3 regions of the Massilia sp. DJPM01 genome follow, and region 1 is predicted to be linked to each of the others. Evidence: riboswitches for the same ligand, from Rfam matches in the RefSeq annotation. Region 1 holds a riboswitch; each other region holds the start of a gene.
What was found. Region 1 has a riboswitch for cobalamin ahead of PO883_RS23790 (CbtB domain-containing protein). Riboswitches for the same ligand answer to the same signal wherever they lie in the genome.
Positions count from the first base shown of each region.

Region 2: another riboswitch for cobalamin. It lies ahead of PO883_RS16425 (TonB-dependent receptor); the one in region 1 lies ahead of PO883_RS23790 (CbtB domain-containing protein).
Region 3: another riboswitch for cobalamin. It lies ahead of PO883_RS06780 (TonB-dependent receptor); the one in region 1 lies ahead of PO883_RS23790 (CbtB domain-containing protein).

Region 1 is NZ_JAQOZV010000043.1:22,813-33,188, forward strand. Features, by position in the region: gene PO883_RS23770 (magnesium chelatase subunit D family protein) at 1-14, opposite strand, end outside; gene PO883_RS23775 (cobaltochelatase subunit CobN) at 25-4,098, opposite strand; gene PO883_RS23780 (ferredoxin) at 4,085-4,423, opposite strand; gene PO883_RS23785 (CbtA family protein) at 4,427-5,179, opposite strand; gene PO883_RS23790 (CbtB domain-containing protein) at 5,170-5,367, opposite strand; cobalamin riboswitch at 5,518-5,745, opposite strand; gene PO883_RS23795 (hypothetical protein) at 5,800-6,165, opposite strand; gene PO883_RS23800 (hypothetical protein) at 6,233-6,598, opposite strand; gene PO883_RS23805 (YfaP family protein) at 6,737-7,489, opposite strand; gene PO883_RS23810 (DUF2300 domain-containing protein) at 7,507-9,195, opposite strand; gene PO883_RS23815 (alpha-2-macroglobulin) at 9,195-10,376, opposite strand, start outside.
Region 2 is NZ_JAQOZV010000023.1:52,378-62,753, forward strand. Features, by position in the region: gene PO883_RS16390 (hypothetical protein) at 179-886, opposite strand; gene PO883_RS16395 (MipA/OmpV family protein) at 886-1,785, opposite strand; gene PO883_RS16400 (hypothetical protein) at 1,843-3,150, opposite strand; gene PO883_RS16405 (ATP-binding protein) at 3,386-4,684, shown strand; gene PO883_RS16410 (hypothetical protein) at 4,732-5,046, opposite strand; gene PO883_RS16415 (thiol:disulfide interchange protein DsbA/DsbL) at 5,043-5,771, opposite strand; gene PO883_RS16420 (cobalamin-binding protein) at 5,911-6,789, opposite strand; gene PO883_RS16425 (TonB-dependent receptor) at 6,789-8,780, opposite strand; cobalamin riboswitch at 8,858-9,007, opposite strand; gene PO883_RS16430 (M1 family metallopeptidase) at 9,128-10,376, shown strand, end outside.
Region 3 is NZ_JAQOZV010000007.1:12,511-22,886, forward strand. Features, by position in the region: gene PO883_RS06780 (TonB-dependent receptor) at 1-1,954, opposite strand, end outside; cobalamin riboswitch at 2,314-2,527, opposite strand; gene PO883_RS06785 (PLP-dependent aminotransferase family protein) at 2,628-4,049, shown strand; gene PO883_RS06790 (ion channel) at 4,046-4,723, opposite strand; gene PO883_RS06795 (diacylglycerol kinase family protein) at 4,842-5,804, opposite strand; gene PO883_RS06800 (histidine phosphatase family protein) at 5,975-6,511, shown strand; gene PO883_RS06805 (ATP-binding protein) at 6,621-9,152, opposite strand; gene PO883_RS06810 (4-fold beta flower protein) at 9,290-9,706, opposite strand; gene PO883_RS06815 (SDR family NAD(P)-dependent oxidoreductase) at 9,798-10,376, opposite strand, start outside.

The sequences.
Region 1 (10,376 bases):
AACGGGAAATTCATGATGTTCATCTTATCCATTACGTGCCGTTTCGCCGCGCGCTTCGAGCAGGGTTTCGCTATCGAGATACAGCTCGCGCAGCTTGGCCAGCGTTTCCGGGCGCGGCTCGGCCCACATGCCGCGGCTGGCCGCTTCCAGCAAGCGCTCGGCGATGGCGTTCTGCGCCCACGGGTTGGCTTCTTCCAGGAAGCGCTGCATGTCCTCGTCGAAGCCGTAGGCCTGGGCCACGTCTTCATACATCCAGTCGTCCATCACCTGCGCCGTGGCGTCGTAGCCGAACAGGTAGTCGACGGTGGCCGTCAGTTCCAGCCCGCCCTTGTAGCCATGGCGCTGGATACTGGCCAGCCATTTGGGATTGACCACGCGCGAGCGGAACACGCGCAGGGTTTCTTCTTTCAGGTCGCGCACCTGGGCGCGCGCCGGGTCGTGGCTGTCGCCGAAGTAGTGGCGCGGCTGCTGGCCGGTCAGTGCGCGGATGGTGGCGATCATCCCGCCATGAAATTGCAGGTAGTCGTCGCTGTCGAAGATGTCGTGTTCGCGGTTGTCCTGGTTGTGCAGGGCCACCTGCACGCCGGACAGGCGCACCTTGAAGGCGTCGCGCTGGTCGGCGCCCTGTTCGCCGCGCGCATAGGCGTAGCCGCCCCAGTTGACGTAGGCTTCGGCGAAATCGGCGTCGGCTTCCCAGTTCTTGTGCTGGATCAGCGGCAGGATGCCGGCGCCGTAGCTGCCCGGCTTGGCGCCGAACACGCGGTACGATGCGCGCCGTGCGCCCTCTTCCTGGCTCAAGCCCTGTTCGATCCAGCCACCGAGTTCGGCCAGGTAGTGCTTGCGCACGAAATTGTGCGTGAGCGGTTCGTCAAGCTGGATTACCGTGTTCACGGCGTCGTCGATCAGGTCGATCAGCTGCGGGAACGCATCGCGGAAAAAGCCGCTGATGCGGGTCGTGACGTCGATGCGCGGGCGTTTCAGTTCGTCCAGCGGGATCACTTCGACGCCGCTCACCTGGCGGCTTTCGGCGCGCCACACCGGGCGCACGCCGAGCAGCGCCAGGATCTGGGCCACGTCGTCGCCGTGGGTGCGCATCGCGCTGGTACCCCAGATGCTGATGGCGACACTTTCGGGATACTCACCGGTTTCGCGCTCGTGGCGCGTCAATACCTCGTGCGCCAGTTGCAGACCAACGCGCCAGGCCGATTGCGACGGCACGCTGCGCGGGTCGACCGAGTAGAAATTGCGCCCGGTCGGCAGGATGTGCGCCATGCCGCGCGTAGGCGAGCCGCTTGGGCCGGCCGGCACGTACTGGCCGGACAGGCCGTTGATCAGGTTATCGATTTCGTCGGTGGCGCGCGCCAGGTTCGGCACCAGCTGGCTGCAGGCGAAACCGAGCACCTTGCGCAGCGCGTCGAAGCGGTTCGATGCCGGCGCGGCCGGGGCTGCGGCGACGCGCACCGGCGCCACGCGCGGCTTGCCCATTTGCGACAGCACAGTCGATTTGGCGCGCAGGGCCGGTTGCAGCAGCGGCGCTGCCACCGCGTCGCCGTCGATATCGGCGAAGACGAGGTTGAGCACTTCATCGATGCCGGCCGAGCGATAATCGCGCGCCGCAAGTTCGGTAAACAGGCGCAGGCACAGCGCATCGATGGCATCGAGCGCGTCCGACCGCGTGACCACCGCACACTGCGCCAGGCGCGCGAGTGCGGGAACCACGTTGATGCGGCGGCCCTTCTGGTCGAGCAGCAGGTCCATCGTCAGGCCGAACAGCTTCGACACCTCGGCCTGAAGGCCCGGAATATCCAGGTTGGGCAGGCGCGTGAGCGATACCAGCATGGCCGGCATCTGCTGCGCGTCAGGGCCGCCGCCGAGAATGTGCAGGCCGTCGCGGATCTGGGCCGATCCCAGTTCGCACAGGTAGCCGTCCAGGTCTTCGATCAGGTGGGCCACGTCGGAGCCGCCCATCGACGCCAGTGCGGCCGGGAGTTCGCCATCGTCTTCGTGGTGATGATCGTGGTCGTGGTCATGGTCATGGTCGTGATGGTGGTGATGGCCGTGCCCATGGTCGTGGCCGTGGTCATGATCGTGGTGCAGCAGGCGCGCCTGGAGGTCGGCATTCAGGTTGGTCTGCTTGACCAGTTCCCATATCTGCTGCTGCAGCAGCGGCAGCTTGGCCGGGTCTAGCACTTCGACCTGATAATACTCGTCGACCAGCTGCGTCAGCTGCGCCAGCGCGCCGTAGGTATCGGCGCTGGTCATCGGCGGCGTCAGGTGGTCGACCACCACGGCGTGCGCGCGGCGCTTGGCCTGCGAACCCTCGCCCGGATCGTTGATGATGAACGGGTAGAACAGCGGCAGGTCGCCCAGCAAGGCGTCCGGGAAGCAGTTCTGCGACAGGCCCACGCCCTTACCGGGCAGCCATTCCATGGTGCCGTGCTTGCCGACGTGGACGATGGCGTCGGCGCGCCAGACATCGCGCAGCCAGCGGTACAACGCATAGTAATGGTGGGTCGGCGGCAGGTCGCTCTGGTGGTAGATCGCATCCGGGTCCATGCCGTAGCCGCGCGGCGGTTGCAGCGCGACGAAGGTATTGCCCAATTCGATGCCGGCCAGCGCCAGGTGGCCGTCGCACACATACGCTTCGCCAGGCGCGGCGCCCCACTGGGTGCTCATTTTTTCCTGCATGTCGGGCGTCAGTTCGGCGAACCATGTTGCGTATTGCGCGGCGGGCACGCGGCCGGCGGCGTTGCGCAACTGCTCCGTCGTCACGTAAATCTGGTCGTACGAACAGCGTGCCACCAGGTCGTGAATCAGGGTGGTGCCGTCGGCAGGCGGCTGGCCGACATCGTAGCCGGCGGCGCGCATGGCGTCGAGAATGCGCATCAGCGAGGCCGGCGCGTCCAGTCCGACCGCATTGCCGATCTGCGAAGCCTTGCTGCTCGAATTGGTGAACATGAAGGCAACGCGCTTCTCGGCGTTCGGTACCTGCTTGAGGCGTGCAAAGCGCGCGGCGACGCCGGCCACGCGCGCCACCCGGTCCGGCACCGGTTCGTATTCGACCGCGTCGCCCTGCAAGCCGGCGGCGCGCGACTTGAACGACACTGGCGCGGTGATGATGCGCCCGTCGAATTCGGGCAGCACCACGTTCATGGCAGTATCGAGCGGATTGAGGCCGCGCGCGGACTGCTCCCATTGCGGCAGGGTCATGCCGCTGGTGATGGCTTGCAGCACCGGCACGTTCAGCGCTTCCAGCACGCCGACCGACCATCCGGCAGGCGTGGGGCCGCCGGGCGTGATCTCGCCCATCGCAAACGAGGTGGTGTTGATCAGCACATCGATATGCACGCCGCGCGCGTCGCTGAAGTAGCGCAGCGCGTCGGGCAGTGTCCCGCCAGCGCCGGCGCCGCTGCGCAAGGAGGACGTGAACACCGGCAGCACGTTCATGCCACGCTTTTCCAGCGCGTCCAGCAGCGCGTCGATGAAGCGCGTGTTCCCGCTCATCCAGTGCGCGCGGTAGAACACGATGCCGGCACTCGGCGCACCGGACTTGCGCAGCGCCAGCCAGTCGTCGATGCCGGCGCCTTGCGCCAGGTCCGGGTGATAGATGCCGTGTTCCGGCAGCGGCAGCGCGGTTTCAAAGCCAAAGCCAGTCAGCAGCAGATGGTCGGACAGGTAGCGCAGCAACTGCGCCAGGTTGCCGCTGCCGCCGCAATGGAAGTAATTCAGGGTCTGTTGCAGCACGTCGGGGGCGACGGTCGATACCGCAGCCAGCTCGGGATCGGGCTCGCCGGTGCCGCTGATTGCAATCAGGTGCTGGCCGTGGCGGCGCGCGTGGCTGACCAGGTCGGTAAACCCGGGCACGCTGCCAAGCCGCCCGAGCACGCGCAGGATGATGATGCGCGCGCCCTGCACCTCGCGCGCGAGCAGCGCCGTGGCGCCGCCGTCGGCATCGAGCCCCTGCAGGCTCACGCCCGCCACCGCGCCGAATTCCGGCGGCAGCTGGCCTGTTGCGTGGTGCAGGACAGCCAGGTCGTTCGATGCATGGGTAAGCAGCGCGATGTGCGCCGGGCCTTGAGGAAAATCAGATGATGTCATTGTCCGCCACGAGTGTGTCGCCTTCGCAGATGCGATGGAAAATCAGGTCCGCCACTTCGGCGCCGCCGATCAGGTGCTCGGCCACGATGCGCCCGGCCGCCGCTTCGTCGACGCGGCGGTACCACACACCTTCCGGATACACCACCACGATCGGCCCTTCATTGCGGCACGCGACCATGCAATGCGTGCGGGTGCGCTTGACGCACAGCTCCGGATGCGCGTCGATCTCGCGCCCCATGTGCTCGAAAACGGCCTGCGCCTGCACGCCGTTTTCGGTGCAGCGCGGGCCCACGCACATGAAAACGTGCCGGTCATGGGTACGCATCGGTCAGCCGAATTTCTTGTAGCAGTAGCCAGCCAGCGCGCCCATGGCCAGCCAGAAGGCGGCGTTGGCCAGCAAGGTCGCGTACAGGAAGCTGCGCGCCAGGTCGGGCGGTGCACTGCTCGAATGGACTGCGGGCTGGGGCGATCCGACCAGGTGCGGCACGAACAGCAGCAGCGCGCCAGCGATCCTGAGCGGCCAGTTCCTGGCGAAGACCAGCAGCGCCAGCCCGCCGGCGCTGGCCATGACGGTAGCGGTCCACCACATCTGGCGCGCCAGCAGGGGCGCCGCGACGGTGCCGGGCAGCTCGGGCGGCAAGCCGACCGAAGGCGCCACGAAGAACGCCGTGTAGCCGGCCGCGCCCCACAGCAGGCCCGCGCGCCAGCCGCTCGCGCCGCCATGCAGGCTGATGGCAGCCGCCAGCAGCAGCGCGAAGCCGACGCCCGCGCTGATATTGGCTACCGCCGTGTAGAAGGTGCGCTCCAAGCCGTCGTCCGGCTGCCAGCCGCCATGTTCATGGGCGCCCTCTTGCGCGTGCTCGTGCGGGGTGGCGTCGGCGTGGCTGTGCGGTGCGGCCACCTCCAATGGCTTCGGCGCGGCGCTCTCGAACACCTCCGCCTGCAGGATGATGGGCGCCACTTGCAGTTGCTGAACGCCGGTCAGCAGCAGGCCGGCCAGGACGCCGGCCGCCGCTGCGCTGGCGAGAATGCGGTTGAAGGTTCCCAGGCCTGCTGCGGGCGCGGTACGAATCAGTGGCATGGGAAGCCGGCCGAGTGGCGGCTGTCGTGCGCGGCGTTGTGCAGCGCTTCCATCGAGGCGAAGCCGGCGCCGAACAGCAGCACGGCGCCAAGGCTGGCAGCGCACATGGCTTGCACGATGCGCTCCTTGATGGCGGCAAACGGGACTTGTTCATCGGCGGTGGTGATGACGCTGCGGATCGACGACATGGCATTCCTTCCTAAAGCACTGCGCATAGAGCCTGGCCAATGCAGACGCGCGCGTCTTGCCATGGCCGGCAACCGGGGGCTTGTACGGGGAGAAGGAACATAAGATGGGATGCGGAACGCAGCGATCCACCTGGATCGCCCTCCGCGATACAAACGACTTACCGCTTCGGCTGGTTTCCGGGCTGGCGAGTGGTGGGGCAAACGCCCTCTTCCCGGATATGCGCCTTCCCATGCTAAGCACAGTGGCATCATGCACATCCTTGACTCGCTTACCGTTGCGGGGGCAGCGCCGGCTTTGCCTCCTTTGGAGGATCGCACCGGCTTCCCATTTAATCCGGCAAACGATCGTTTGCCAGAACCAGAAGCTTGACTACCGGCGAAGTATAGGTCTGGACTATATAAAATGCAAGGTTGTGCGTATCGGGCGGGGACTTACCAATCGCGCCATTGCTCGGTGATGTCCTCGTCGGCTTCCAGGCCGGCGTCCTTGGCGATCAGGAAGATGATGTCGCACAGGCTTTCGCGCTCTTCGGTCTCGATCATGCTGGCGCGTTCATCGAGCGCATTGAGGGCCAGGACGACGCGTTCGACTTCTTTCATGATCGCGGCCGGGGCGGCGGGTTTGGGGAGCTTTTCCACGGCGGCGGCGTAGGTGTCGAGAATGCTGGCGCATTCGTCGATCTCGGCCTGGGTGTACGGTGCTTCGCTAGCCGGGTCTTCGGCGCAGCGCCGCATGTAGGCAGCCATCTCGCCTAACAGGCGGGCGCGGATCGAGGCGATGCTGGGATTGGGATGCATGGGGCGGCACTCCTGCATGGTTTTGGGAGTGCCAATGTAGCATGAAGCGGCGCGCCGCCGCGCCACCTTACTCGCTGAATTCGATGTCCATCTGCTTGCCGTCGTAGCAAAATGTCATCTGCTCGCCCTCTTCATCGCGGATTTCCAGCACACCGCCGGCTTCGACGAACGGCCCGAGCGTGTCGAACAGGCGAATGAGCCAGTTGGTAATGATGTCGATGTCGCCGCCATCGATCAGCAGCGCGCCTTCCTGGCGCTGGCTGGTGAAGCCGATCGATTCAAGGAATGCCGGGAAATCGCGTTCGGCGCGTGCGCGCTCGGCGAAAAAGGAGTCGCAACCTTCGAACGATGTGCGAATCGCGTTGAACGCCGCCGGCTGCCTGGCGTTCCTGATAACGATGCTGGCATCGTAGATCCATGCTGCAGTACTCACTTGCACTCCCGTTTCGTCAGAATGGCCATCGCGGTCCATGCGCAGCCAGGATCATATTTCCTGCCGACAGTTTTACATGCCGTTCAAAAACTGTCAAAGCGTCGATGCGGGGCGTTGTTTTCAGAGCTTGGCGGCGGGTCACGGAAACACGAATGACTTGACCAATGTCAGCTCCCCCGGCGCGCGCAACGGCACGCGGACCACTTCCTGGCGCTCGTTCGGCGAATTTTCGTTGGTGATGATGGCCACCTGCGCGACCGTCAGGATGCCGGTGTCCTGGCCGGCCCCGTAGTAGTTCACGTAGACGTGGTAGTTCCCTTTCGGCGGCGCGGCGCTCGAAAAAATCTCCGGCCCGTAGCCGGTGGTGACGTCGACATCGAGCGCACCGCCGTTGGGCATCACGCGGTTGCCGTACCAGGAATGTCCGCCGTCCGGCGCGACCACGTGCAGGTCGACGTCGGTGCCGGGACTGTCCCACGACAGCACCACACGCAGGCGCGACTGGGTCTTGCCGGCGTACGAGTCGAGGAACTGGCTGCGGCTGCGCGCCTTGCCGTCGGGCGAGCGCACCTCTACGCTGTTCGAGCCGCGCCCGAAAGCATACGGCCGCGCGAAGCTGCCGTCTTCCTGGACCGCCATCGGCATCGCCACGCCGTTGACGACCAGCGTGGCCGGCTTGTCCTTGGCCTTGCCGGCGATGCGGCCGCGGATTTCGGCCGTCGGGCTTTGCCCCGCCTGCACGCTGACCGACGCCGCCGGATAGTTCACGTCCTGCGTGTACGCTTCCTTGGCGCCCTTGGAATTACGCCAGCCGCTGTTGGGCGAGTCGATGTTTACCTGTGCCAGGGCGGCGCTGGACAGCAGCAGTGCGGGTATCAGCAATAGTTTCATGATCAGCTTCGTAGTATTCATTGACTCATTTCGAGGCGAGTATCGACAAGGCGCCGCGCCAGCTGTTCGACCAGCGCTTCATCCTGCCCGCGCGGGTGATTGCGCAGACCCAGATGCAGGAACTCGTGCGCCAGGGTGATGCGGTCTTCGCGGCTGGCCAGGCCACGCACATAAATCCGGTTGCGCGACTGCTCCGAATACGGTGTACCGCGCGCCAGCTGGCACACCGCCGGCAGCGCAGACGGCTTTTCGTAGCCCGCTTCCTTGCGCAGTACGCGCTCCCACTGCGGTAGTTCGCGCGCCAGCCACGCTTCGGCACCGGCCAGGCGCACGCACTGCTGCGAGTCGCCGCCCGAGAGCGTGGTCAGGTCGGCGCGCGGATAGGCCGACGCCAGGATCTGGTCGAAACGCAGGCCCTGCCCCGCCTGCGCCACGACCTGGCTCCACGCCATCGTGTCTTGCGAGGCCGTATCGGCGTGATAGCGCACGTTCACCCCGGACAGCACCAGCTGGTCGGTCCAGTTGGCGATGGCGCGCGCCTCCACGCTGGCCGGCTGCGGACTGACGCGCTGCGTCGCGCTACTGTCGGCAATGCGCTGGCAGCCCTCGGCCCACTGCGCGTTCTGTTGCAGGTAGGTGCGCGCCGCCACGGCCAGCGCCTTGGCCGCCTCCGGCGCGCCGGTGCCGCCCTCGCGGTCGATCACGCGCGCCACGTAATCGTTGACGCCGAAGCGCCCCGTCAGGCGCGTGCGGCCCTGCGCGTCGCGCGCCAGCAGCATGTCGTTCTGGCTGAAAAACGCCAGGCTGCGGCCGTTCTCGAAACGCACCTGGTAAGGTCCGTTCAACAGTCCCGGCACGGCGGCGGTCCGCCCGGCCGCCACGCTTTTGATCGGATAGCGCGCAAAATAGTCGATTACCACGCAGCCCGCATCGGCGCGCGGTGCCGCCGCCGGCAAGGTATTGGCCAGGCGCGGCGCCCATTTTTCCAGGATGCGGCTACTGGTGTCGGCGCCGCCGAACCAGAGCGGCGTGCCGTCGGCCAGCCAGCCGCCCGCGCCGCCCAGCCGCTCGCTGGCGCGCTGCGGATGGTGCCACGAGTAGGTCTTCACGCGCAGGCGGCTGCCGAACCAGCTGGCCGTGTTGACGCCGCGCGCACCCAGCACCACGTGCAGCAGCGCCGACTCGGCCTCGGCCCGGCTGGCGGCCGGAATGGCTGCCAGCGCCACCATCAGGCTGCGCAGGCTGACCAGGCGTTCCGGTGCCAGTTGCGCGGGATCGGCGAGCCAGGCGTATTCTCCGGCAGGGGCGCGTCCCAGCACCTCGCTCCAGTATTGCTGCCACGGGCGGCGCGTGAGCATCAGCCGCGCCGGCGAAAAGAACAGGCCGCACGACTGCGCCAGCGCCAGGTCGCGCCCGATGCTTTTGCCGGCGGCGCAGCAATACACTTCCTCGTTCTTTTGACCGCCGCAGGTGTAGTCGGGCGTCGCTACCTTTTTGTCGATCGCGTACACATACACAAACAGCTTCCACAGGCTGCCCAGCGGAACCTGGCGCGCGCCGTCGAAGGCGGCACGGCGGCTCGCGCCATGCTCGTCCAGCTGAAGCGCGGTGAGCTGGCCGTCGCGCCACCACGCCACGTCGAGCGTGGCCGCCTGCACCAGCGGCACCGACATCGCGAGCACCAGAGCCAGGCCGCGTGACAGCATTACTCGACCTGCAGCGTGCGCATGGTCTTGCCCTCGCCTTCCAGCGCCTTGTTCTCGGGCTGGTACATGCGGTAGTAGCGCGCCGGCGGCAGCACGTAACTGCCTTTTTGCGCGAAGCGCAGCAGGTGGCGCACCTTGAGCGGTTCGGCCAGCGGTTCGACCGGCACCACATAGCCTTCGCGCCGCGACTCGTGGCGCGCAGCTTCCAGCGCTGTCTTCTTTTCGCCGGCGAGCGTCATGCCCCAGGTGGTCGCTTCGACCGAGGCCCCGGGCGGCAGCGCCACTTCCAGCAAACCGTAACGGTATTTGGCGCCGGCGGCGGGGGTGAGCGTGATTTCATCCATGTACAGCGCGTCGGTGCGCAGGGCTTCGCCGTTCTTGACCGGCACCGGCGTGAAGTCCTTGTCTTTCTGCTCCATGCGCATCAGACGCCGTTCGATCTTCACCGGCAGCGTATGCGCTTCGGCGGCGCGGCTTTCGTACTGGATGATGGCGACGGTGTTGGCCGGCGGCGCCTCGGCCAATTGCAGCTGGTTTGGTGCGCCCTTGGCCGGCTGCCAGCGGAACAGCGCCTGGCCGAGCGGGCTGGCGCTCTTTTGCCAGGTGCCGCTCAAGGCCACGCCGGCATCCTTCGCCGCCGGCGGGCCGCCCAGCTTCTTCTGCACCCATACCAAGGTCAGTGCACGGTCCAGGGTCGCCATGTCGGCGCTCACCGCGCCCAGCACCGCGTCGGCCTGGCTGGCCGGCAGTTGCCCGCCCAGCATCAGCAAGGCTTGCGCCAGCGGCGCCGGATTGGCGCGCAGCGTGGTCCAGGCGGCGCCGATCCGCTCCTGCAATTCGGGCGGCATGGCCACCCCGTCGTTGGTGGCGACGACCGACAGCAGCGCCAGCGTCAGCGCCTGCGAATTGCCGCTTTCCGCCGTCAACAGCATGCTGCTGGTCGGGGCCAGCGCGGCCGCCTTGGCGTCGAGCTTCGTCTTGGCCAGTTCGTCGGCCAGGCCGGAAGCGAGGGTCTTGACCGGCAAGCCCATTTCCTGCGCCAGCCACAGGGTCAGCGCGCGGTGCAGCACCGGCTCTTTCAGGCCTTCCTTGCCGTACATGGCCAGCAAGCCTTGCCAGTGCTCGGGCGGCATCTCGATGCGCAGCGCGCGCGCGGCGTACCAGTCGGCGTAGTAGGCGTA
Region 2 (10,376 bases), on a different contig from region 1:
GCTGCATCGCCATCATGCTGTTATTGCGAAGAAAAAAAGCCCACGACACCGGAGAGCATCGAGGGCGAACGGAAAACCCGATGCGCATAGCTTAGGCGCATCGCGCTTCCCTTTCCGCCTCGAAATGTCTGGCAATTGTCGTAAATATGTATTCGACATCACCGAACTGCTGAGTACGCTATTCGATGAGGGGCGTGATCGCCAGCGGCGTACTGCTGGTGATGAGCTGGCGCGCTTCGGCGCCATGACTGAAACGATAATGAACGATGCGAAAGCCATGTTGTCCATCGCCGGGAAACGCGCCGCCCTCGGTCACCGGCAGCGCCACCGCGTCGGCCGCGCCGCTGCGCAAGCGCACCGGGGCCGGGGCGCCTATCTCGTGCGGAAAGACGAAGCGTACGCCCACGCAGGCGCGCGTGCTGGCACTGGCATCGGCATAGCGCAGGTAGTCGAGCGCCTGGCCACAGGCGGCGCGCAGCTCGGCGCTGTCGTACAGGCCGTTGGCACGCGGCATGATCGACACGCGCGCGCGAAACCCGACCGGCCCGGCGCCGCCGCTGACCAGCAAGGGCGCGTTCTCGTTGTAGGCCGCCGTGCTGAGAGGAAATACCGCGCGCCCGGTGGGGTCGAGCGCAAGGAACTGGTCGCCGTCCCGGGTCTGCAAGATCAGCTGTACATTCGGCGCCACCGCGCCCTGCCGCGCCGGCACCAGCTGCAACTGGTTTTGCAGATAGTATTTCGGACCGCCGTATTTCTGGAACACCACCATGGCGCGGTAAGCGTCGCGATAGCTGAGCCATTCCGGCGCGGGCGCATGCGCCGTGCTGGCGCCAGCCGACAACAGCAGCGCGATCAGGAGGGCGACGTGGCGTGGGGCATTCATCATCAAAACCGGTAAGCGAGCGCGGTGGACAAGACAAAGCCGTTGGGACGCTCCACCAAGGGACTCTTGTGCGCAGCGCCCAGTACCCGGGTCGCTTGCACGTTATTAATCAGCAGCCACGATGGCGACAAGGCCCAGTGCCATCTCAGGCCCGCGCTGGCGCCGTTCAGGCCGCCGCCGGGCGCGTACGCCGGGTTGCCGCTGCGCAGGGATTCAGCCGCGCTGACGCCGAAAAAGCTGGTGTTGTAGTGACGGTTGACCACGCTCACGCCAGCCGACAGCGACACGCTGTGGTGCGGCGAAAACTGCTGCACCACATGCTGGATGCCGAGGTTCCACAGCAAGCCGTTGGCATCCCGGCCGGCGCCGTACAGCACGCTGTTGGTCAGGCGCAGGCTGGGGCTGAGATAGACGTTGACGAAGCCGCCCGCTTGCAGGCGCGCGCCAACCACGTCCATGCCGGACAGGCGGTTGGGGCCGCTGCTGCGCGCGCCCAAACCGGGGGAGGCAGTTGGCTCGGCCGGCGTGCTGTCGATCGGCGCCAGCGGCGCACCGCCGTCAGTCATGGAGGTGAGCGAGGTGCCGCCCAGCGCGGTCCCGTTGCCCGATTCGCTGCGCCGCGCCTGGACCGACAGCAGCGGGCCGAATTCGAGCGATGGCTGGTCCGACAGGTGCACGCCGGCGTTCATACCGGAAATAAACACGCCATTGCTCCACTCGCCCTGCAGCACCGGCACCGCCATGCGGCGCGGCCGGCGCGCGCCTTCATAGGCGGGCGCCGCCACGAAGCCCAGCCCGACATACATGTCGCGGCTGCCGTCCGGCATCGGATTGACGGCCGGGGTACGGGCGGTGGCGCTGGCGCACGCCGCGCCGAGCACAAAGGTCAACAGGATTTTCATACATCGGGGTCCGGGCCCGGCGGCGCTTGCGCGCCACCAGGGAAACGGAAAACTGCCTTAACGTTGCCGCGATTGGGTCGAAAACTCGACCGTGTCATCCGAGCGCGCCAGCTTCACCAGGTGCCCGGGGTTCGAGATCGCCGCCGGACACATGGCGATGTTGTCGGGCTTGAGCGACCAGTTCACGCTGGACACCTGGATCTTGCCGCCCTCGCGGTAGATGCTCTCGATTTCGGTGGTATGGCAACCGTTCGAGCCGCCACGGCCGAAGACCGCGACCACCATGTCCTTGCTGAAATCGACAGCCGGCAGGTCGGCGTTGGTATGCGACTGGCGCCACACGGTGGCGAAGGTGGCGGCATCCTTGATCACGATATTGCGCGGCGTATCGATGCGCGAAAACGGGCTGCGCCACAGATCGGTGAAGGCGATATTCTGCGTCGTCACCTTCACGAAGTCGACCACTGCATCGATGCGCGGAACCGTGATCATGTGCATCGGATTGGCCACCACGGCGATGCAGATGGTGCCGGGATCGGGGGCCTTGTCCTCGTAACGGATCACCAGATGCCCGTCGCCGGCGTTGGCGCGGCGCACGCCGAAGCTGCCGCAGGCCGAGCCGCCGCCGCCGAACAAGGCGATGACCATCTCTTTCTTGAAGTCGACCTTGGGCGCCGGCGGCGGCGGGATGCGGATCGCGCTGTGCTCGGCCCATAGGGCATCGAGCGCCGCCTGGTCGCGCACCACGACGTTGCGGGCCGTGCCCACGCCCGAAAAGGTATCGCTGGCGATGGTATTGAAATCCACACTTAATCCGTTTGCAGGGAGGAACTTGATCTCTTCGACCACGTGGCCGGCGCCAAGGCCGAAATCTTCTTCGTTGCTCTTCTCGATGATCGTGTTGAAGATGGGCAGCATGACGGCGTCGCTGCATTCCCGCTTGGGGCCGGCGATGGAGTCACTCAGGCTGCATACTTTCGCCTCCGGCGTCAGGGCGAACAGTTCGGTGCTGTAGCGTTTGTCGGCGCAGTCGCCCGACTGGTTCCACAGCACATATTTGTGGTCGATCACGAACAGGCGGTTGGTCACGCTGGCGCACGAGGCTTGCTGGGCGCGCGCGATGAAGGGGGTGATCACGGTGACCGGGACCGGCGTCGGCGTCGGCGTCGGTGTTGGCGTTGGCGTTGGCGTTGGCGTCGGTGTCGGTGTTGGTGTTGGCGTCGGCGTCGGCGTCGGCACGACGATGTCCGGTTGCGTTTTCGGAGGGACGGGCGTGCCGCCGCCGTTGTCGCCGCCGCCGCAACCGGCAAGCGCGACAGCGCCAGCCAGCGGGAGGCAGGAAAGTGCACGAATCAAAACAGACATGGCAAATCCTTTCATAAGGGAAGCGATACCTGCCAGCGCGCAAGCGCGGCGGGCAGACCTGGAATTCGAGTAAGGCCATGATATCGACAATCGCGGCGCACTTCCGCCATGAACTGTCCCCTATTTGTCACTTATTTGTAATACCCCGATGCGCCCCGCTCTTATACAATGCTGCGCAAGGAGAAGCGATGGCTATGGCAACAGTTATTGAACAACGTTGTGGCGGGAAACACGCGTGAACCGGATCTTCTTCCGCTTCTTCGTGCTGGTCATGCTGTCGATTACGGTTGCGACCTTCGCCATCTATTTCGCCACCAGCCGCCTGTTCGGCGATCCGCTGGACGATATCGCGCGGCGCCAGGCGGCCGCCCAGATTTTCCTGCTTGAACAATACATCGACAAAGCCCCGGCCGACGAATGGCTGGTGCGGCTCAACAAGGTGCGCGAAGTGTCGGACGTCAAGCTCGACCTGGTGCCGCTGACCAGCGTGCGCGCCTCGCTGCCGGTCCAGCAGCACGCCGCGCTCAACCGCGGCGAACTGGTGCTCGATACCGCCAACAAAGCCTTTTACCGCCGTGTCGACCTGCATGGCGAAAGCTATATCGGCAGCGCCGAGGAAGTCATCCATGCGCAAGAGCTGCCGATCGACATCGGCCTGGCGCTGGAGATGGAAGCGGTGCGCTACGTGATCGTGGCGCTGTTCCTGCTGGTGCCGATCGCCCTGTGGTCGCGCTCGCATTGGCTGGGGCTGCAGGAACTCTCGCGCGTGGCCGACGAGGTCGGCGCCGGCAAGCTGTCGGCGCGCGCCAGCTTCAAGACCGGCGCCATCATTTATCCGCTGGCCGAGCGGCTCAACCACATGGCCGGGCGCATCGAAGGCTTGCTCGACGCGCAGAAAAACCTGCTCCATTCCGTTTCGCACGAACTGCGCACCCCGATCGCGCGCCTGGAATTCGCCCTGGAACTACTCAGGTCGGCAGCGGACGATCCGGCACTGGAACAGCGCATCGTGGCGATGGAAGGCGATGTCGCCGAGCTGAACGGGCTGGTGAATGAACTGCTGGGCATGATCCGGCTCGACAGCCGCCAGGCCCTGCAGCAAGCCAGCTTCGAGCTGGCGCCGGCGCTGCTGGGCTGCGTGGACGCGCTCGACCCGCTGGCGGCCCAGCCCCAGGTCCGGCTCGACAGTGCGCTGGGCAGCATGACCGGCGACCGGCGCCTGCTGCTGCGGGCGGTGGGCAACCTGCTGCGCAATGCCCAGAAATACGGCAACGGGCGGATTGCGCTGTCGGCGCGGCGCGTGGACGGCGTGGAAATCGTGGTGGAGGATGACGGGCCCGGCATTCCGGAGGCGGAACGGGGCAAGGTGTTCGAACCGTTTTACCGGCTCGACCGCAGCCGCGACCGCAGTACCGGCGGTTTCGGGCTGGGATTATCGATTGCGCAGAAGGCGGTAGCGCTGCATGGCGGCACGATTGCGGTGGAACAGTCGGCGCTGGGCGGGGCGCGCTTCGTGATTGCCTTGCCGGCCTGAGAACTGCCGTTTCTGCGAAGGCAGAAACGGCAGTGCAATGACTGCTGTTACTTTTCCGCCGGCTTCAGATGCGTGATGCCGTACCAGAGGTGTTCCCACCAGTGCGGACGCGAACTGACCACCTGCATGCAGCGCGTGTCGACCTCGCCCTTGAACACCGGATCGGCACATTGCTTGGTGATCAGCGCATGGCGCTGGTTCTCGGCATTGACGATCGCTATCGAAAACCACACCACGACGCTGCACAGCACCACCACCAGGCTCCATGCCAGCTGGTTAATCCAGTTGCGCTCGAACAAATCTTCCTCTACGGGGCGCGAGGCGTCGTAGATTTTGATGATTTTCTCTTCAGAATCGCTCATTTTCCGACGGATTTGGCAGGTGTGGCACTCGCTTTGGCAGGCGCCTTGGCCGGTGCCGCGGCAGCGCCCTTCTCTTTCTGGACCTTGCTCACCAGCGCGTCGAGCGCCTGCTTGAACACCAGGTACTCGGTGGCCTTGGTCACGCCCGGATTGGCTTCGGCAACGACCGATGGCGAGGTCACGAAACGGCCATCGACCACCACCGTCGGCGCACTGTCGACCTTGTAGTTCTGGGTCAGCTGCGATGCGCTTTTCAGCTTGGTCAGCACGCCGAACGAATTCCAGTATTCCAGGAACTTGGCCTTGTCGATGCCCTGCTTGGGAATCCACTCAAGAATGGCCTCCTCCTTGTTCAGGCGAAGGCGCTCGACATGAAAGGCATGCAGCACTTTCGGATGCATTTCTTCGGCCTTGCCCATCGCTTCGAGCGTCAGGTGCAGATGCGCCTCCGGATCGGTACCGCTGGAGGCGAAGTGCACGCGCCGCAACAGGACGTTGTCGCCCTGCTTTTTGACCCATTCGGCCAGATGCGGTTCAAGCGTATAGCAATGCGGGCAGTGGTACATGAAAAATTCGATGACTTCGACTTTTTTGCCGGTCGCCTTGGTCGGCTGCGGCGCGGCCAGCGTCACAAACTCGACGCCCTCTTTCGGATCGGTGGGCGAAGCGAACGCCGTACTGACGGCCAGACTGGCCACGGCCAGAGCAATACGCAGGAAACGCATAAATATCCTTCATGTTAAGTTGAGACGACGATCGCGAGATTACCACTTTTTGCGGCAGGTCAGAGGCCAGGGACCCGCATTTTACATTGCGTTGCACATGCCGGCCCAGTGATCGCCCGGTCATGCAGTAAACGCAGGCCTACTTGCGGCGTTGACGCGCCAGGTCGAGTTTTTCGCACAGGATGGCGGCGCCGTCGGGCAGGCGCGGCCCGGCGCGGGTCAGCAATTCCCCGTCCAGGGTGAACAGATTGCCCTGGCGCACCGCCAACAGGGTTTTGTAAGGCGCCCAGATCGCCAGGCCCTGTTCCGAGGCGTCGTGCGGTTCGCTGCCGACGATCGCTTCCGGATTGGCCTGCAACACCGCCTCGATGCCAACCGAGGGCGCCTTGAGCGCCAGCGCGGCGAAGATATTCTCGCCGCCGCACAGGCGGATGGCGTCGCTGGCGATCTGCTGGCCATTGAGGGTGTACAGCGGCTTTTCCCACACCTGGTAAAACACCTTGACCGGCGCTCGCTTGCTGTAGCGCGCCTCCAGCGCCGCGATGCGGGCGCGGAACGACGCTGCCGCCGCCTGCGCCACTGTTTCAGTGCCGAGCAGCTGGCCGAAGCGCAGCATGCTGCCGGCCACCTGGTCCATCCGCGCCGGCTCGCTGTAAAACATTGGAATGCCGAGCTGGCGCAGTTGCTCCAGCTGGCGCGCCGTGTTCCCGCTCTGCCAGACCACCAGCAGGTCGGGTTTGAGCGCCAGCACGCGTTCGATGTCGATCTGGCTGTTGTCGCCGACCAGCGGGATGCCGCGGGCGGCCGGCGGATAGTCGCTGTAGCTCATCGCCCCGACGATGCGCGCGCCGCCGCCGGCCGCGAACAGCAGCTCGGTGACGTGCGGCGCCATCGACACGATGCGCCGGGCCGGCGCGGCCAGCAGCACGCGCCGGCCGGCGTCGTCGACCACCGTGATCGCGGCGCCGGCAAGGCCAGCCCACAGGGCCAGCGCGGCGAACAGGAAGCGCTGGCGCATCAGAAGTCGTAGCGCGCCGACACCTTGAGCTGGCGCCCGTCGCTCGGGTAGATGCCGCTGTTGCAGCCGTAGGCATTGCTGGTGTAATGCTTGTCGGCCAGGTTCAGGCCCGCCACCGCGAATTCCCAGGCGCCGACCTGGCGCGCGTAACGGGCCTCGAAGGTGGTGCTCGATGCCATGAGCGCACCGCAGTTGTTGGCGAAGTCGGCGCCGAAACGCTGGCTGCCGGCCCATTGAAAGCCGATATCGGCACTGTGGCCATTGCCCGGAACCCAGGCCAGGCGCGCCGAGACCACGTTCTTCGGTACCAGCACCATCTCGCGCCCGGCGTTCGGGCCGCCGGTGAAGCGCGCCAGCACGTGCTGCCAGTTGCCGCTCACGCGCCAGTCGCGCGCGATGCTGGCGTGGACATCGAACTCCACGCCTTTGCGCTCGGTCGGATCGAGGTTGGTGTTGGCGCCGTAGCCGCCGTTCACGGTCGGGTCGTAGAAAATCTCGTTATGCAGCTGATGGCGGAATACGCGCGTATTCGCGCCCAGGGCCGCGTCGCCGTAAGCTAAGCCCAGTTCCAGGTCACGCGAGGTTTGCGGCGCCAGCACGCCGGGCGCGGCGCGGTAGCCGTTCTCGTCGACATTGGCTACGCGGTAGCTGCGCCCTGCCTTGGCGTACAGGTTCACCAGCGGCATGACATCAACGCTGCCCTGCACTTCCCAGGCGTTGAGGGTGGTCTTGCTGGCGTACGGCGCGGCGAAGGCGCGCGCGTCGGTGGCATCCTTCTCGAAGCGTTCGCGGCGCGCGCCCACGGCCACGCGGGCCTTGTGCGCGCCGCCGAACTTGAGCTCGTCGCGCACATACAGCGCCCTCGATTTTTGCGTGGCGTCGGCATCCGAATACTCCGAATCGGTCACGCGCGACCACTTGACCAGGTCCACGCCGGCCACCAGCTCATTGAGCACGCCGCCCATTTGCGCCAGATGGCGCAGGCGCGGCGAAAACTGGGTCTGGGCGCTGTCATAGGTCGCCTTCGAGGCCATGCGCTTGCCCTCGATGGTGTAGAAATAGGTCGAACCGGCGGTGCGCTCGCGGCGCGACAGTTCGGCAGCCAGGTCGACGCTGCCGACGCGCTGCTCCACGAACGCGGTCAGGCGGTCCGAATCGAGCGCGCCGATATCGTCAGGCGTATTGGCCTGGCGCGGGTTCTCGCCGAACTGGCGTGCGCTCAGGGCGCCCGGCAAGTCCGACTCCTGGCGCGCGCGGTCGTAGCGCACCCCGGCGCGGCCGCCCTGGTAAGCCCACTGGGCGCCGCCGCTGAAGGTATCGAGCGCGAACTCGTTATGGTCACGGTAATTGTCGGTGCGCTGGCTGCCGACCGACGCGTCGAGCGCGAAGCCGTTCCACGACTGGGCCATGGCGGCGCGCAGGTCGCGCAGGCCGAACTGGCCGGCTTCGGCGCGCAGCATGCCGCGCCGGCCATTGGCCTCGGGGCGGCGCGTGACGATGTGGATCACGCCGCCGGTGGCGCCTTCGCCATACAGCACGCTGGCGCCGCCGCGAATGATTTCGATGCGTTCGACGGTCTCGATCGGGATCGACGACAGCGTCGCATTGCTCAATTCACTCTCGGACATGCGCACGCCGTCGAGCGTGACCACCATGTTCTGGCTGCTGTTGGTGCCGAAGCCGCGCAGGTCGAGACTGAAATCGGGCGAGCCGTCCAGGCTCTGGCGGCCGTACACGCCGCCGATCTGGCGGATGGCCTGGTTGACGTCGGCCGCACCGGCGCGGCGGATCTCGTCGGCGCTGATGACGGTCGCGCCGATCGGGGCCAGCGCCGGGTCGCTGGCGAAGCGGGCGCCGGTCACGGTCACGGCGGGCAGGGTTTGGGTTTCAGCGGACAGCGCGGCGCTGGACAGGAAACACAGGGACAGGGCGAAAACCAGCGCGAGCGGCCTGGCGGAGAGCGCGCGGCGCGGCGATACTGCAGAAATCATGATGTCGTCTTCAGAAAAAAGAGTCCTGGCCTGCGTCCCCGCAAGCCGGATTGCACGGAACCGACGCGCGTTGCGGCATCGGGTCCACCTGTTTTGGCCGGTATCCGGGCTCGCCAGCCATCGTGATCGATGGCTGGCAGTACCGTTGCGGGGGCAGCACACTGGGTGTTTCCCGTTTAACTGCCGGCGTGAGGACGCGGGCGGGCACCAAAACTGCGCCATTATAATCGGATACGCCAGCGGGACTGCGGCCCGGCGGGCGTTGTGGCATGCTGTGCGGCCGGCTGGCCGCCTGGCTGCCGGCCCCCTCTACCCCATCGCAAGCGCCCAGCGGCGCAGGAGAATGCATGCAAGCGCGTACCCGAACCATGGCCCTCAAGGCGCTCCTGCTGGCGGCAGCCGCCATCGCCGGCGCCGAGCTGCTGGCCCAGGGCGACATCACCATCACCCCGATCCCGCAACCGGTGACCGACGTCGGCATCGGCCTGGCCCTGCCGTCGGCCAGCGCGGTGAGCGTGCCGAGCGCCCCGGATGCGTGGGGCGGGCCGCGCAGCGGCAGCGAAGCGACCCTGTCGGAGCGCGTGGTCGACTACCGCATCGAAGCCACGCTCGACCCGGTCGCCCACACGGTCGACGGCAAGCAGAAGCTCACCTGGCGTAACCGCAGCAAGGAGACCGTGCGCAGCGTCTACCTGCACCTGTACATGAACGCCTTCAAAAATGCCGGCAGCACCTACTTCACCGAACAGCGCGAGGCCGGCGGCAGCGTCACCACCGCCCCCGGCGAATGGGGCCAGATCGACCTGCGCAGCGTGACCCAGGGCGGGGCCAAGGTCGACTGGTCGTTCGTCCATCCCGACAACGGCCCGGCCTCCGACCAGACGGTGGTGCGCTTCGACCTGCCGGCGCCGGTGGCGCCGGGGGCGTCGACCAGTTTCGACATGTCCTTCCTGACCCAGCTGCCGCGGGTGGTGAGCAGCACCGGCTACTTCGGCAGCTTTCACCTGGTGGGCCAGTGGTTCCCCAAGATCGCCGTGCTGGAACTGCCGGGCGAACGCGGCGCCACCCGGACCCGCTGGAACGCCCACGAATATCACCATGAGACCGAGTTCTACGCCGACTTCGGCCGCTTCGACGTCAAGCTGACCGCGCCCAAGGGCTACACCGTGGGCGCGACCGGCGAGCTGCAGGGCGCGCCGGTGGAGCGCGGCGGCATGCTGACCCACCACTACGTGCAGGGCGACGTCCACGATTTCGCCTGGACCGCCGACAAGCGCACCGCCCAGCCCCTGCGCGCCACCTGGAGCGCGCCGGGCAGCCCGCTTGTACAGCTGTCGGTGCTGTTCCCGCCCGACCGCGCGGCCAGCGCCGCACCGGCGCTCAAGGCAGCCACCGATGCGCTGACCTATTTTTCAAAAACGCTGGGGCCGTATCCGTACAAGACGCTGACCATCGTGATCCCGCCGTTCAATGCCGACGAAGCCGGCGCCATGGAGTACCCGACCTTCATCACCACCGCCGGCCACGACAAGGTGGTGCCGCAGACGGCCGCCGCCTTCGACCTCGATTTCGTCACCATCCACGAAGTCGGCCACG
Region 3 (10,376 bases), on a different contig from region 1:
GGTCCGCCAGATTGAGCACGTCCACGCTGGCCTGCCAGTGCGCGCCGATCCGATAACCGAGCTTCAGGTTGGCGATCCAGAATGGCGTCGAACGCTCGCGGTTCGTCTCTTCCAGCGCATAGGCGCCCAGATAACGCAGGCGCAGGCCACCGAACCACGCCCCGCCCGGGGCGTAATTGACCGCCAGCGAAGCGGTCAGCGGAATCGCATTCGGCACATGCGCGCCGCCGCTCTCGCCCACCGGCACCTTGAAGCGCGCGTGCGACCAGGCCACGTCGCCATCGATGGTCAGGCTGTGATTCGGCGTATAGGAATTGGACCATTCCAGGCCATGGCGCTTGGATGCGCCGCGCGCTTCGGTCACCCCGGCGTCGCCGACGAACACCAGCTCCGACGCGGAACTGATCTGCCACAGCGACACGCTGCTGGTCCAGCCTTTCAGGGGCCGCGTGCGCGCTCCCAGCTCGCCGCCGGTGGAGCGGGCGAACAGCGCCAGCCGGTCGGCCGGGCTGCCGTCGGACGGATGGGTGCTGGATGTCGCGCCGCGCACGTCGTTACTGTGAAAGCCGTGACCCCAGTTGGCATACAGCTCGGTATTGGCTCGCTCGCCGAACGGCCCAAACACCACGCTCACCTTGGGACTGGTCTGGCCCGCGCTGGCCGTGCCGCCGTTGCCAAGGTTAAAGCGCCCGCCGGTGGCGCTGGTGTCGGCCGAAATCTGGTCGCGCCGCAGGCCGATCGTACTGCGCAGCCAGGGCGTCCACTGGCGGCGCGCCTCGACGAACAGGCCCGCCGCCGTCTCGCGCAGGCAGTCTTGGCGCACCGTGTTGGTACGCACCCGGTCGATGGTTTCGTACAGGCCGACGTTGTCGACGCGGTCCTGGCGCAGCTGGACGCCGGCGCTCAATTCAACGTCGCGCAGCTGCCAGTTGTGGCGCGCATCGAGGCCCCAGGTCACGCGGCTGTCGGCCTGCTCGTGCTGGTCGGCGCTGGCGCCGCTGATAAAACCGGACGGCGTGGCAAAGTAGTTCAGGCCATAGTCGACCACGTACGCGCGCACCTTGCTGGCGCCGGCCGTGCCGCTGGCGGCCCACTCGCCGGACAGGCTGTAACGGTGGGTCACGCCGCCATCGCTGGGCGAGAGCGCGCCGAAGCGGCCGATCTCGCCGTTTAAAATGGCGCGTTCCGGCACATGCTCGGTGGCGCGCCAGTCAGACTGGTAAGCCATGAGCGTGACCGCCACGCCGTTGTCGATGCTGCCGTTCGACGCGCGCAGCACCGCATTGCGCTTGCGCAGATTGGCCGGTTGGTCCCACGGCCCGTCATTGCCGGCAAACTCGAACGCGCCCAGCATATCCATTCCGCCCAGCTGCACACTACCTGCGGCCAGCACGCGCCGGTAGCGGTGCTCGCCCAGGCTGACATCGAGCAGCGGCGCCTTGAGCGTGCGCTGGTACTCGATGCGCGCCGAGCCAGTGCTGGAAAAATCGCCATCGTCGGCCGCGTAAACGCCTTTGCGGTACTGGATATGCGAGATCAGCTCCGGCATCAGGAAATTGAGGTCCATATAGCCCTGGCCGTGCGCGTGGCTGGCCACGTTGACCGGCATGCCCAGCACACTGGTCGCGAAATCGCTGCCGTGGTCGAGGTTATAGCCACGCAAAAAATACTGGTTCGCCTTGCCGTCGCCGGAATGCTGGGTGACGATCACCCCGGGCACGGTTTCCAGCAGCTCCGCCGTGCGCAGCAAGGGGCGCACGGCCAGCTGGCGCAGGCTGACCGTGCCCTCGGTGGCCGAATCGGCGACGCCCGGCGGGGCCGCCCGGTTGCCCGGCACCAGCACCTCCTGCATCACCGGAGCATCCGGCATGGCCGGTGCCTCGGCCGCGAACGCCAGCCGGACGGCCGCGACCGACGTCGCCAGCAGACATGTTTGAAACTTTAATTTACGCATGCGATTACTTTCTTGAATCCATAGAAGATCAAGGCACATCGCGAGGAAAAATCACGCCAACTTGCACTTCGACAAAAATCTCCCCACCGGGGTCTGACCTCTGACTCGAAACATTTTGCGCGCGACAACGCAAAATCTGGGACTTTCCCAAATTTTGTTGAATAAAATGCCATCACGAACGTGCTTAATTGGGGACTGCCCCAGTCAAGCAACTAATTTCTAATCAGAGGTCAGACCCCGGTTGGGCGTTGGCTTGTGGGCGCGCAGGAGCGCATGGCCGGGGCGCAAGGCGGCCGGCCGTCACAAGGCAATGCTTCGATGTCGACTGCAAATGGACAAAACCACTCCCCGGGTTTTGCACCAGTACTTAACGCCATGGCCGGTCTTCTGGCTCGCCGTCATCCTCGGCTGTCCTTGCCTTCCCATGCGGTGCACAGTGGCGTTTGAACAGCGTCGTCAGGCCTACAGCAGCGGGGGCTGCGCCGGATTGTCAGAGAGGGCTTCTCTTGTCACCGGCTTCCCGTTTCACACTCCGGCAGAAAAGCGGAGCGCACCTTGGCGTATGTTGTCCATTTTACCTCGACCGGCGTGCCGCTGGGAATGCCAGGCGCGGAAATATGATTTAAGATGCAGCACTTCTCCCACCTCGCCCCCGCCTGGCCCTGGCCGCACCATGAAACTTTATGAAGCGCTCGCGCGCGATATCTCCGAATCGATCCTCAACGGCGTGCTGCAGCCGGGCGACCGCCTGCCGTCCGTGCGCAAGACCAGCGCCAGCCGCGGGGTGAGCCCGGCCACCGTGTTCGAGGCCTATTACACGCTCGAAGCCCAGGGCCTGGTGCGCTCGCGCGAGCGCTCCGGCTATTTCGTCAGCGTCGGCGCCGCGCGCCTGCCGCCAGAACCGGATACGGCGTCGCGTCCGGCCGAAGATGCGCTGCCGATCGCCATGAGCGAACGCGTGTTCGACCTGCTGGAAACGACCATGCGGCGCGATGTGGTGCCATTCGGTTCAGCCTTTCCCAGCCCGCTGCTGTTCCCGCTGGCGCGCCTGGCGCGCATGATGAGCACCAGCGTGCAGCAGCTCGACCCGTGGGCCAGCGTCGACGATCTCACCCCGGGCAACGCGCGCCTGCGGCGCCAGATTTCGCTGCGCTACCTGATCGACGGGATGTCCGTGCCGGCCGACGAGATCATCGTCACCAACGGCGCGCTGGAAGCATTGAGCCTGTGCCTGATGGCGGTGGCGCGCCCCGGCGACGCGGTGCTGATCGAGTCACCCGCCTTTTACGGCGCGCTGCAGGCGATCGAGCGCCAGGGCCTGGAGGCAATCGCGGTGCCGACCCACCCGCGCGACGGCATGGACCTGGGCGCGGCCGAACGCGCGCTCGAACGGCACCGCCCCAAGGCGTGCTGGCTGATGACGAACTTCCAGAATCCCCTCGGCAGCCTGATGCCCGACGAGAACAAGCGCGACCTGGTGCGCCTGCTGGCGCGCTACCAGGTGCCGCTGATCGAGGATGATGTCTTCGGCGAGCTGTATTTCGGCGACAAGCGCCCGCTGCCAGCCAAGGCGTTCGATACCGAGGGCCTGGTGATGCACTGTTCGTCATTCTCGAAATGCCTGGCGCCCGGCTACCGGGTCGGCTGGGTGGCGGCCGGACGCTACACGCGCCAGCTGGCGCGCCAGAAGCTGGCCAGCACCCTGACCACCTGCGCGCCGGCCCAGGGCGCGCTCGCGCTGTACCTGGAAAAAGGCGGCTACGACCGCCATCTGCGCCTGCTGCGCCACACGCTCGCGTCGCAGCAGGCGGTATTCATGGACGCCGTGCGGCGCCACTTCCCGCACGGCACGCGCGTGACGCGCCCCAAGGGCGGCTATCTGCTATGGCTGGAACTGCCGGGCGGGGTCGATGCGCTGGCGCTGCACGCGGCCGCGCTGGCCGAGGGCATCAGCGTCGCCCCAGGACCGATCTTTTCGCCGCAGCCGGGGTTTGAAAACTGCCTGCGCCTCAATTACGGCCATGCCTGGGACGCGCGCGCCGAGGCGGCACTGGCCACCATCGGGCGCATCGTGCAGGCACAGATGGCGCGCTAGCCGCGTCCATCCTTGCTCTGCTGCAGGGTGAAGCCGATCAGGCGCGACACCACCGCCGCCAGGTAAATCAGGCCGACGAACATCTCGACGCTGGCCAGCGCGCGCGCATGCGCCGTGAGCGGAATCACGTCGCCGATGCCGGTGCTCGATAGCAGCGCGAAGCTGAGGTAATTGAGTTCGGTCCAGGTGCGCGCGTCGGCCGCGTTGACGGCGGCGGCGTAAGTCCCGGGATGCATGGCTTGCACCAGCACGAACAGGTGCGTGAAGCCCCACGCGATCAGGGTGAAGGTGGCACCGGCGGCGAACAGTTCGTCGGTGGTGGCGAGACGGTCTTCCATCATGTAGGCGATCAGGCTGGCCGCGGCGTAGAAGTAGAACAGCGCTTCGAGCGCGGACGACCATGGCAGCAGGCCGTCGCGCCCGAATGCCATCTGCAGCACCAGCAGCACGATGACCGGCAAGGCGATGCCGGCGCTGATCCAGGCGTGGCCGGGCGTGCGCCGTACCATGCGCGTGGTGAAGCCGAGCACCACGATGCCGAAGGCGTTGAACACCACCAGCCCGCTCGGCGTCGATTCGATGAAGGGATACAGCAGCATGCCGAGCAGCTGCACCATCAACAGGATGGCGGACGGGTGGCGGTGGGTGCTGCGCATCAGGCTGAAAGCGTTCATGGTCGAAAAAAGTCGTACGGAAAGACGGCATTGTAGACCAGTCAATCCGCGCGCTGTCCACCACGTGCACGCTATCACTGCAAAGCAACAGGCGCGCGGCGACGCCGGCTTACGACGCTCAGGAAGCCAGCGCCAGCGGCTCCTGGTTCGCCGCCGCGGCCGCCGGCACGGGTTTGAGCAGCAACAGCTGTCCTTCCAGTACGCGAAACACCAGCGGCGCCTGCAGATGCGTCACCTCGCCATCGATGGCGACCTTGATCCGGCGCCGTCCGGCCAGCCCGCGCTGCCTGACCGTCATGCTGGTCAGGCCGAAGGCGTGCAGATTGGGCGCGTCGCCCAGGCGCCCGAGCGCACCACGCAGCAGCAGGGTCAGCATGCCCAGCTTGCCGACCGGCTGGGGCGCCAGCGCCGCCAGCTTGCCATCCTCGATGCGCTCGGCCAGCGGCCCGATGCCGACCTGCTCCATCTGCAAACGGTTGTTTCCGACGAACAGGGTGGAGGTGCGCAGGGTGCGCGTCTTGCCGTTGAGCTCGACGGTGATGTGCAAATGCCGGTAGGCACCGAGCACCGTCTTGAGCGCCGACAGCAGCGCCACCAGCCGACTGCGTCCGTACTGTTTCTTGTCGATCTCGCGCTCTTCGAGCAGCCTGGGGTACAGGCCGATGCTGGCGTTGACCAGGAACACGCGCTCGTTGACCAGTCCCACCTGCACCGGCTCCACGCGCGCCTGCAAGAGCGCTTGCACGGCCCCGGCCAGGTCTTCCGGTATCTGGTGGGTGCGGCCGAAATAGTTGAAGGTGCCCTGCGGCAGCACGCCGAACTGGCATCCGCTCTCCACCGCCGCGCGCGCCACCGTGTTGATGGTGCCGTCGCCGCCGGCGGCAACCAGCACGCCATCGCTGGCGCGCGCTTGTCCAGCCATGCGCCGCGCAATGCCGCCGAGCTCGCCAGCCTGGTCGACCACGGCGAGCTCGAACGGGCGCCCGGCGGCACTGAGCAAGTCTTCGATGGTTGTACGCTGGAGTTCGGTTTCCGCATGGCCGGAGCCGGCGTTGAGAATGATGAAAAGCGGTCCGGGCATGGCGAGGCTGACGTGGTGTTAAATAATGCGACACTTTATCACCAGCGTAGAAATTGCGTTTTCAATACGACAGCACCCGTGCGGCACGAGGCGAACCCATCTTAGCATCTGACAACAGCGCGCCATCCCCGGGGAACCCGACCATCACACTCATGCGGCATGGAAAACCATTGCTGACCGATCGCGGATGGGTGGCCCTGGCCGGCATGCCCGCCTGGATCGCCGCTTACGACGCGGCCGGGGTCGTCGACCAAACCATTCCACAAGCGAGCATCGCCTCCGCCGGCGCGGCCGCAACGATCGTGTCCAGCACACTGCCGCGGGCGCTGGCCTCGGTCAGGGCGCTCGGCCATACACCCGCCCTGGCCGACGCCTTGTTTCGCGAAGCGGCGCTGCCCACGCTGTCGATGCCGCCCGTATGGAGCCGCTGTGCGCGCTTGCCGCCAGCCTGCTGGGCCGTGCTGTTGCGGCTGATGTGGATGGCCGGTTACGCCAATGGCGCCGAGAGCAGGCAGGCAACGCGCCTGCGCGCGCGCCAGGGGGCCGCGCGCCTGATGCTGCTGGCGCGCTCCGGACCGGTGCTGCTGGTGGCGCACGGCATCATCAACCGCATGATCGCCGCCGAGCTGCGCCGCAGTGGCTGGACCACCGAACAGCGGGCGCGGCATGCCTGCTGGAGCACCAACACCTTTACCCTCGCCGCATAGCCGGCATCGAGGCGCGCCCTGCGCCCGGCCATGAACGCGCCTGCCGCTGGCCGCGGGGGCGCCCGCTCCGCCGGCAAGGCGCCAACGGCGCGTGGCGGCATGGCCGCCATCAGCCTTCGATCCGCTCGGCAACCGGCGAACTGCAGCTTGCGCCTGCAAGCGGCTTGATGCGGGCCAGCACGCCGATCAGCTCGGCCGTGTTGGCCGGCTTGACGAAATAATGGTCGAAACCGGCCTGCACCGCGCTGGCCTTGTCGTATTTATTGCCGTAGCCAGTCACGGCGATCAGGGTGGCGGCGCGCGCATGCGTGCTGGCGCGCAGCCGGCGCGCCAGTTCGTTGCCGTCCATGCCGGGCAGGCCGATGTCGAGCAGGCAGGCGTCCGGCCCGAAGCTGCCCGCGCTTTCCAGCGCGCGGTGCGGGTCGTGCTCGACCATGACGACGTGGCCGGCCGATTCCAGCACCATGGCCATGGCGTTCGCGGCATCCTTGTTGTCGTCGACCAGCATCAGGCGCAAGCCCTCGCCCGCGTGCTGGCCAGTCCCGCGCCCGGCGCCGCCCGCGCCGTGCGGCGCCGCGTGCTTTTGCAGGTACACGGAAAAGGTCGCGCCCTCCCCCGGCCCCGGGCTGGCCGCCGTCACGTGGCCGCCGTGCAGCGATACCAGGCTGCGCACCAGCGCCAGCCCCAGGCCCAGCCCGCCCTGGGAACGGTCGGAGGAACGTTTTTCTTGGGTGAACAGGTCGAAGATGTGCGGCATCAGCATGGCATCGAGGCCGATGCCGTTGTCGCGCACGTGCAGCTCGACCGTGTCGGCATGATGGCTGATCTCGAGGGTGATGCGGCCACCCGGCTGCGTGTACTTGGCCGCATTGTGCAGCAGGTTGGTCAATACCTGCACCAGCCGCTTGCGGTCGCCCCACACCGCCGCCTCGCCCTCGGCCGGCACGGCGAGGCTGAGTACGTGGCCGCGTTCGCTAATGAGCGGCTGGGTCTGCTCGACCGATTCCAGCACCACCTGGTGCAGGTCGATCAATTGCTTGTCGAGCACCACCAGCCCGGTATTGACGCGCGAAACATCGAGCAGGTCGTTGATCAGGCTAGTCATATGGTTGACCTGGCGTTCGATGATGACGCTCGACGTTTTCACGCGCGAGGCGTTCTCTGGCGCCATCGCCAGCAAGTGCGCGGCCGAGCGGATTGGCGCCAGCGGATTGCGCAGCTCGTGCGACAGCATGGCCAGGAATTCATCTTTGTGGCGCCCCGCCTCGCGCAACGATTCCTCGGCGCGCTTGCGGGCGCTGACATCGATCGATACGCCGCGTATGCAGTGCACATCGCCAGCCTGGTCCGCCACCACGGTGCCGTACACCTGCAGCCAGACCGTCTGGCCATTGTCGGGCCGGCGCAGGCGCACCACTTCGCCGTAGCTGCCATGCGATTGGACCGCCTCGCGGCGCCCAAGCTCCATCCTGCGCAGGTCGTCGGGATCGAGATAATCCCAGACATGGCGCATGTCGGTCCAGTTGGCGCCGAACAGTTCGGGCGCGTTGTCGGAAAAGACCACCTCGTTGCTGGCCAGGTCCCAGTCCCACACCACCATGCGCGCCACTTTCATGCCTTCTTTCAGGCGCAGTTCGCTGCGCTGCAGCGCCTGGCGGGCCATGGTGCGGTCGGTTACATCGAAGCCCTGCACGAAAATCCCGCTCACCTTGCCGTTTTCCATGATCGGCTGGTACACGAAGTCGATGTAGGCATGGATAGCCGCGCTGTCGGGCGTCACGCGCAGTTCGATGCGCAGGTCGCCCGCCTTGTACGGTTCGCCGCTGGCGTAGACCGCATCGAGCAGCTCGAAAAAACCCTGGCCGACGATGTCCGGCAGCGCCTCGCGCACGCTCTTGCCGATCAGCGCGCGTTCACCCACCAGGCGCAGGTAGGCCGCGTTGGCAAACTCAAAGACGTGCTGCGGCCCGCGCAGGATGCACATGAAGCCGTGCGCCTGCTCGAACAGCGAGCGCAGGCGCGTCGATTCCGCTTCGCGCTGCTCGCGCAGGGCTTGTTCGGCGCGCAGGCGCTGCCCGGTCTGGATCGCTTCGAGCCGCTGCGCCTGCTCGCGCTGGGCGATCTGTTCGGTCAGCGCCAGGTTCATGCGTTCCAGCGCCGCCTTGGCATTGTGCTGGGCCGTCACGTCGTTGCACACCACCAGCACGCCGTGCACGCCGTCGTGGTCTTCGATCGGGCTGTAGCCGTAAGTCCACCAGACATCCTCGCGCTTGCCGTGGCGCGTGACCGGCACCAGCTGGTCTTCGTGCCAGGTGCTGCCGCCGCCGGCCATGACCGTCTCGATCTGCGGGCCGATGATGGGCCAGATTTCTTCCCAGCAGTCGCGCCCGCGCTGGCCCAGCGCGCTCGGATGGCGCTCCGGACCCATGGTCAGGCGGTAGGCATCGTTATAGAACTGCACCAGTTCGCCGCCCCACCACAGGAACATGGGGTGGCGGGAGGTGAGGATCAGGCGGATCGTGCTCTTGAGCAGCGTTGGCCAGTGTTCGGGCGGGCCGAGCGGTGTCGTGCCCCACTCCCTGGCACGCATCAGGGCGCCGAGTTCTCCGCCGTTGGAGAGAAAGTCAAATGTCAGACGCATCCAGTGCCCGGGTTATTGTCGCCGATGATGAAAACCTGCGCCCGGCAAAGCGCTGGCGCAAGTGTGATCGTATCACTATGCTTGGGCATACGACGTACCGTTTGTATAGCGTCGGCGTGCGGCAACACCGGGCGCCGTCAGCCCGGCAGCTCGTTCAGCGCGGCGCGCGCTGCGGGCAGCGGCGTCGCCAGGGTGGCGCTGGCGTCGATGTAGCCGGGCAAGCCATGACGCGACCAGCCGCCGGCGGGCCGGCGCACCGGCCGCGCGCGCAGGGTCGGCACAGTCGGGCGCTTGCCGAACACCGGTTCTGGCGGCGGCGCCAACAGCGCCGGAAAGTCGTGCGCCATGCCCCTGGCGCCCGCCAGGAAGCCGAGGAGTTGGTTGTCGACATCGTACAACACCCCATCCTCGAACCAGCCGATATGCTCGCCCCTGAGTGAAAACGCGCTCAGGCCGAACACGAAACCGGCCGCCTCGCCACCGAGGGTGCGCAAGCAGAATTCATCCAGGATGGCGGCCGCCCTGCCCGCCTCGTCATATAGCCAAGTAAGCAAAAATCACCTCCTCAACGCGCTTTGTGATTTCCTCCCTCGATTTTAACTTGCAACATTCACAACTTGGCGCACCGTTGAAACGTGGGCCGCCTCAAGTCCAGCCGGCGTCGACGACGAATTCCTGGGCCGTCACCATGCGGCTATCGTGGGCGCCCAAAAACAGCGCCATGCTGGCCACGTCCTGGCCGGCGATGCGTCCCGGCAGGCACTGGTTGTCATCCATGGCGCGCTCGCCGGCCGGGTCGACCCATTTGTCGAGCTGGCGCGGAGTCATGACCCAGCCCGGCGTGAGCGTGTTGACGCGGATGCCGCTCTTGCCGAATTCGCGCGCCAGGCTGCGCGTGAGACCGTTCACGGCCGACTTGGCCGAGGCGTACACCGGATAGCCGGCCACCTTGTTCTTCCAGCCGGTCGAGCCGAGGTTGATGATGGCCCCGCCGCCACGCCGCTGCATGCCTTCCATCACCGCCTGGGCCGCGAAGAACGCCACCTTGAGGTTGATCGCGATCTTGGCGTCGAAGTACTCCGGACTGACCTGCAAAAAATCGTGGCGTTCGTCGTTGGCGGTATTGTTGACCAGCACATCGAAGTCGCCCAGCTGCCCGGCCGCCGCCTTCACGCTGGCGCGCAGCGCATCGATGTCGGACAGGTCGCAGCCGATGAAGTATGG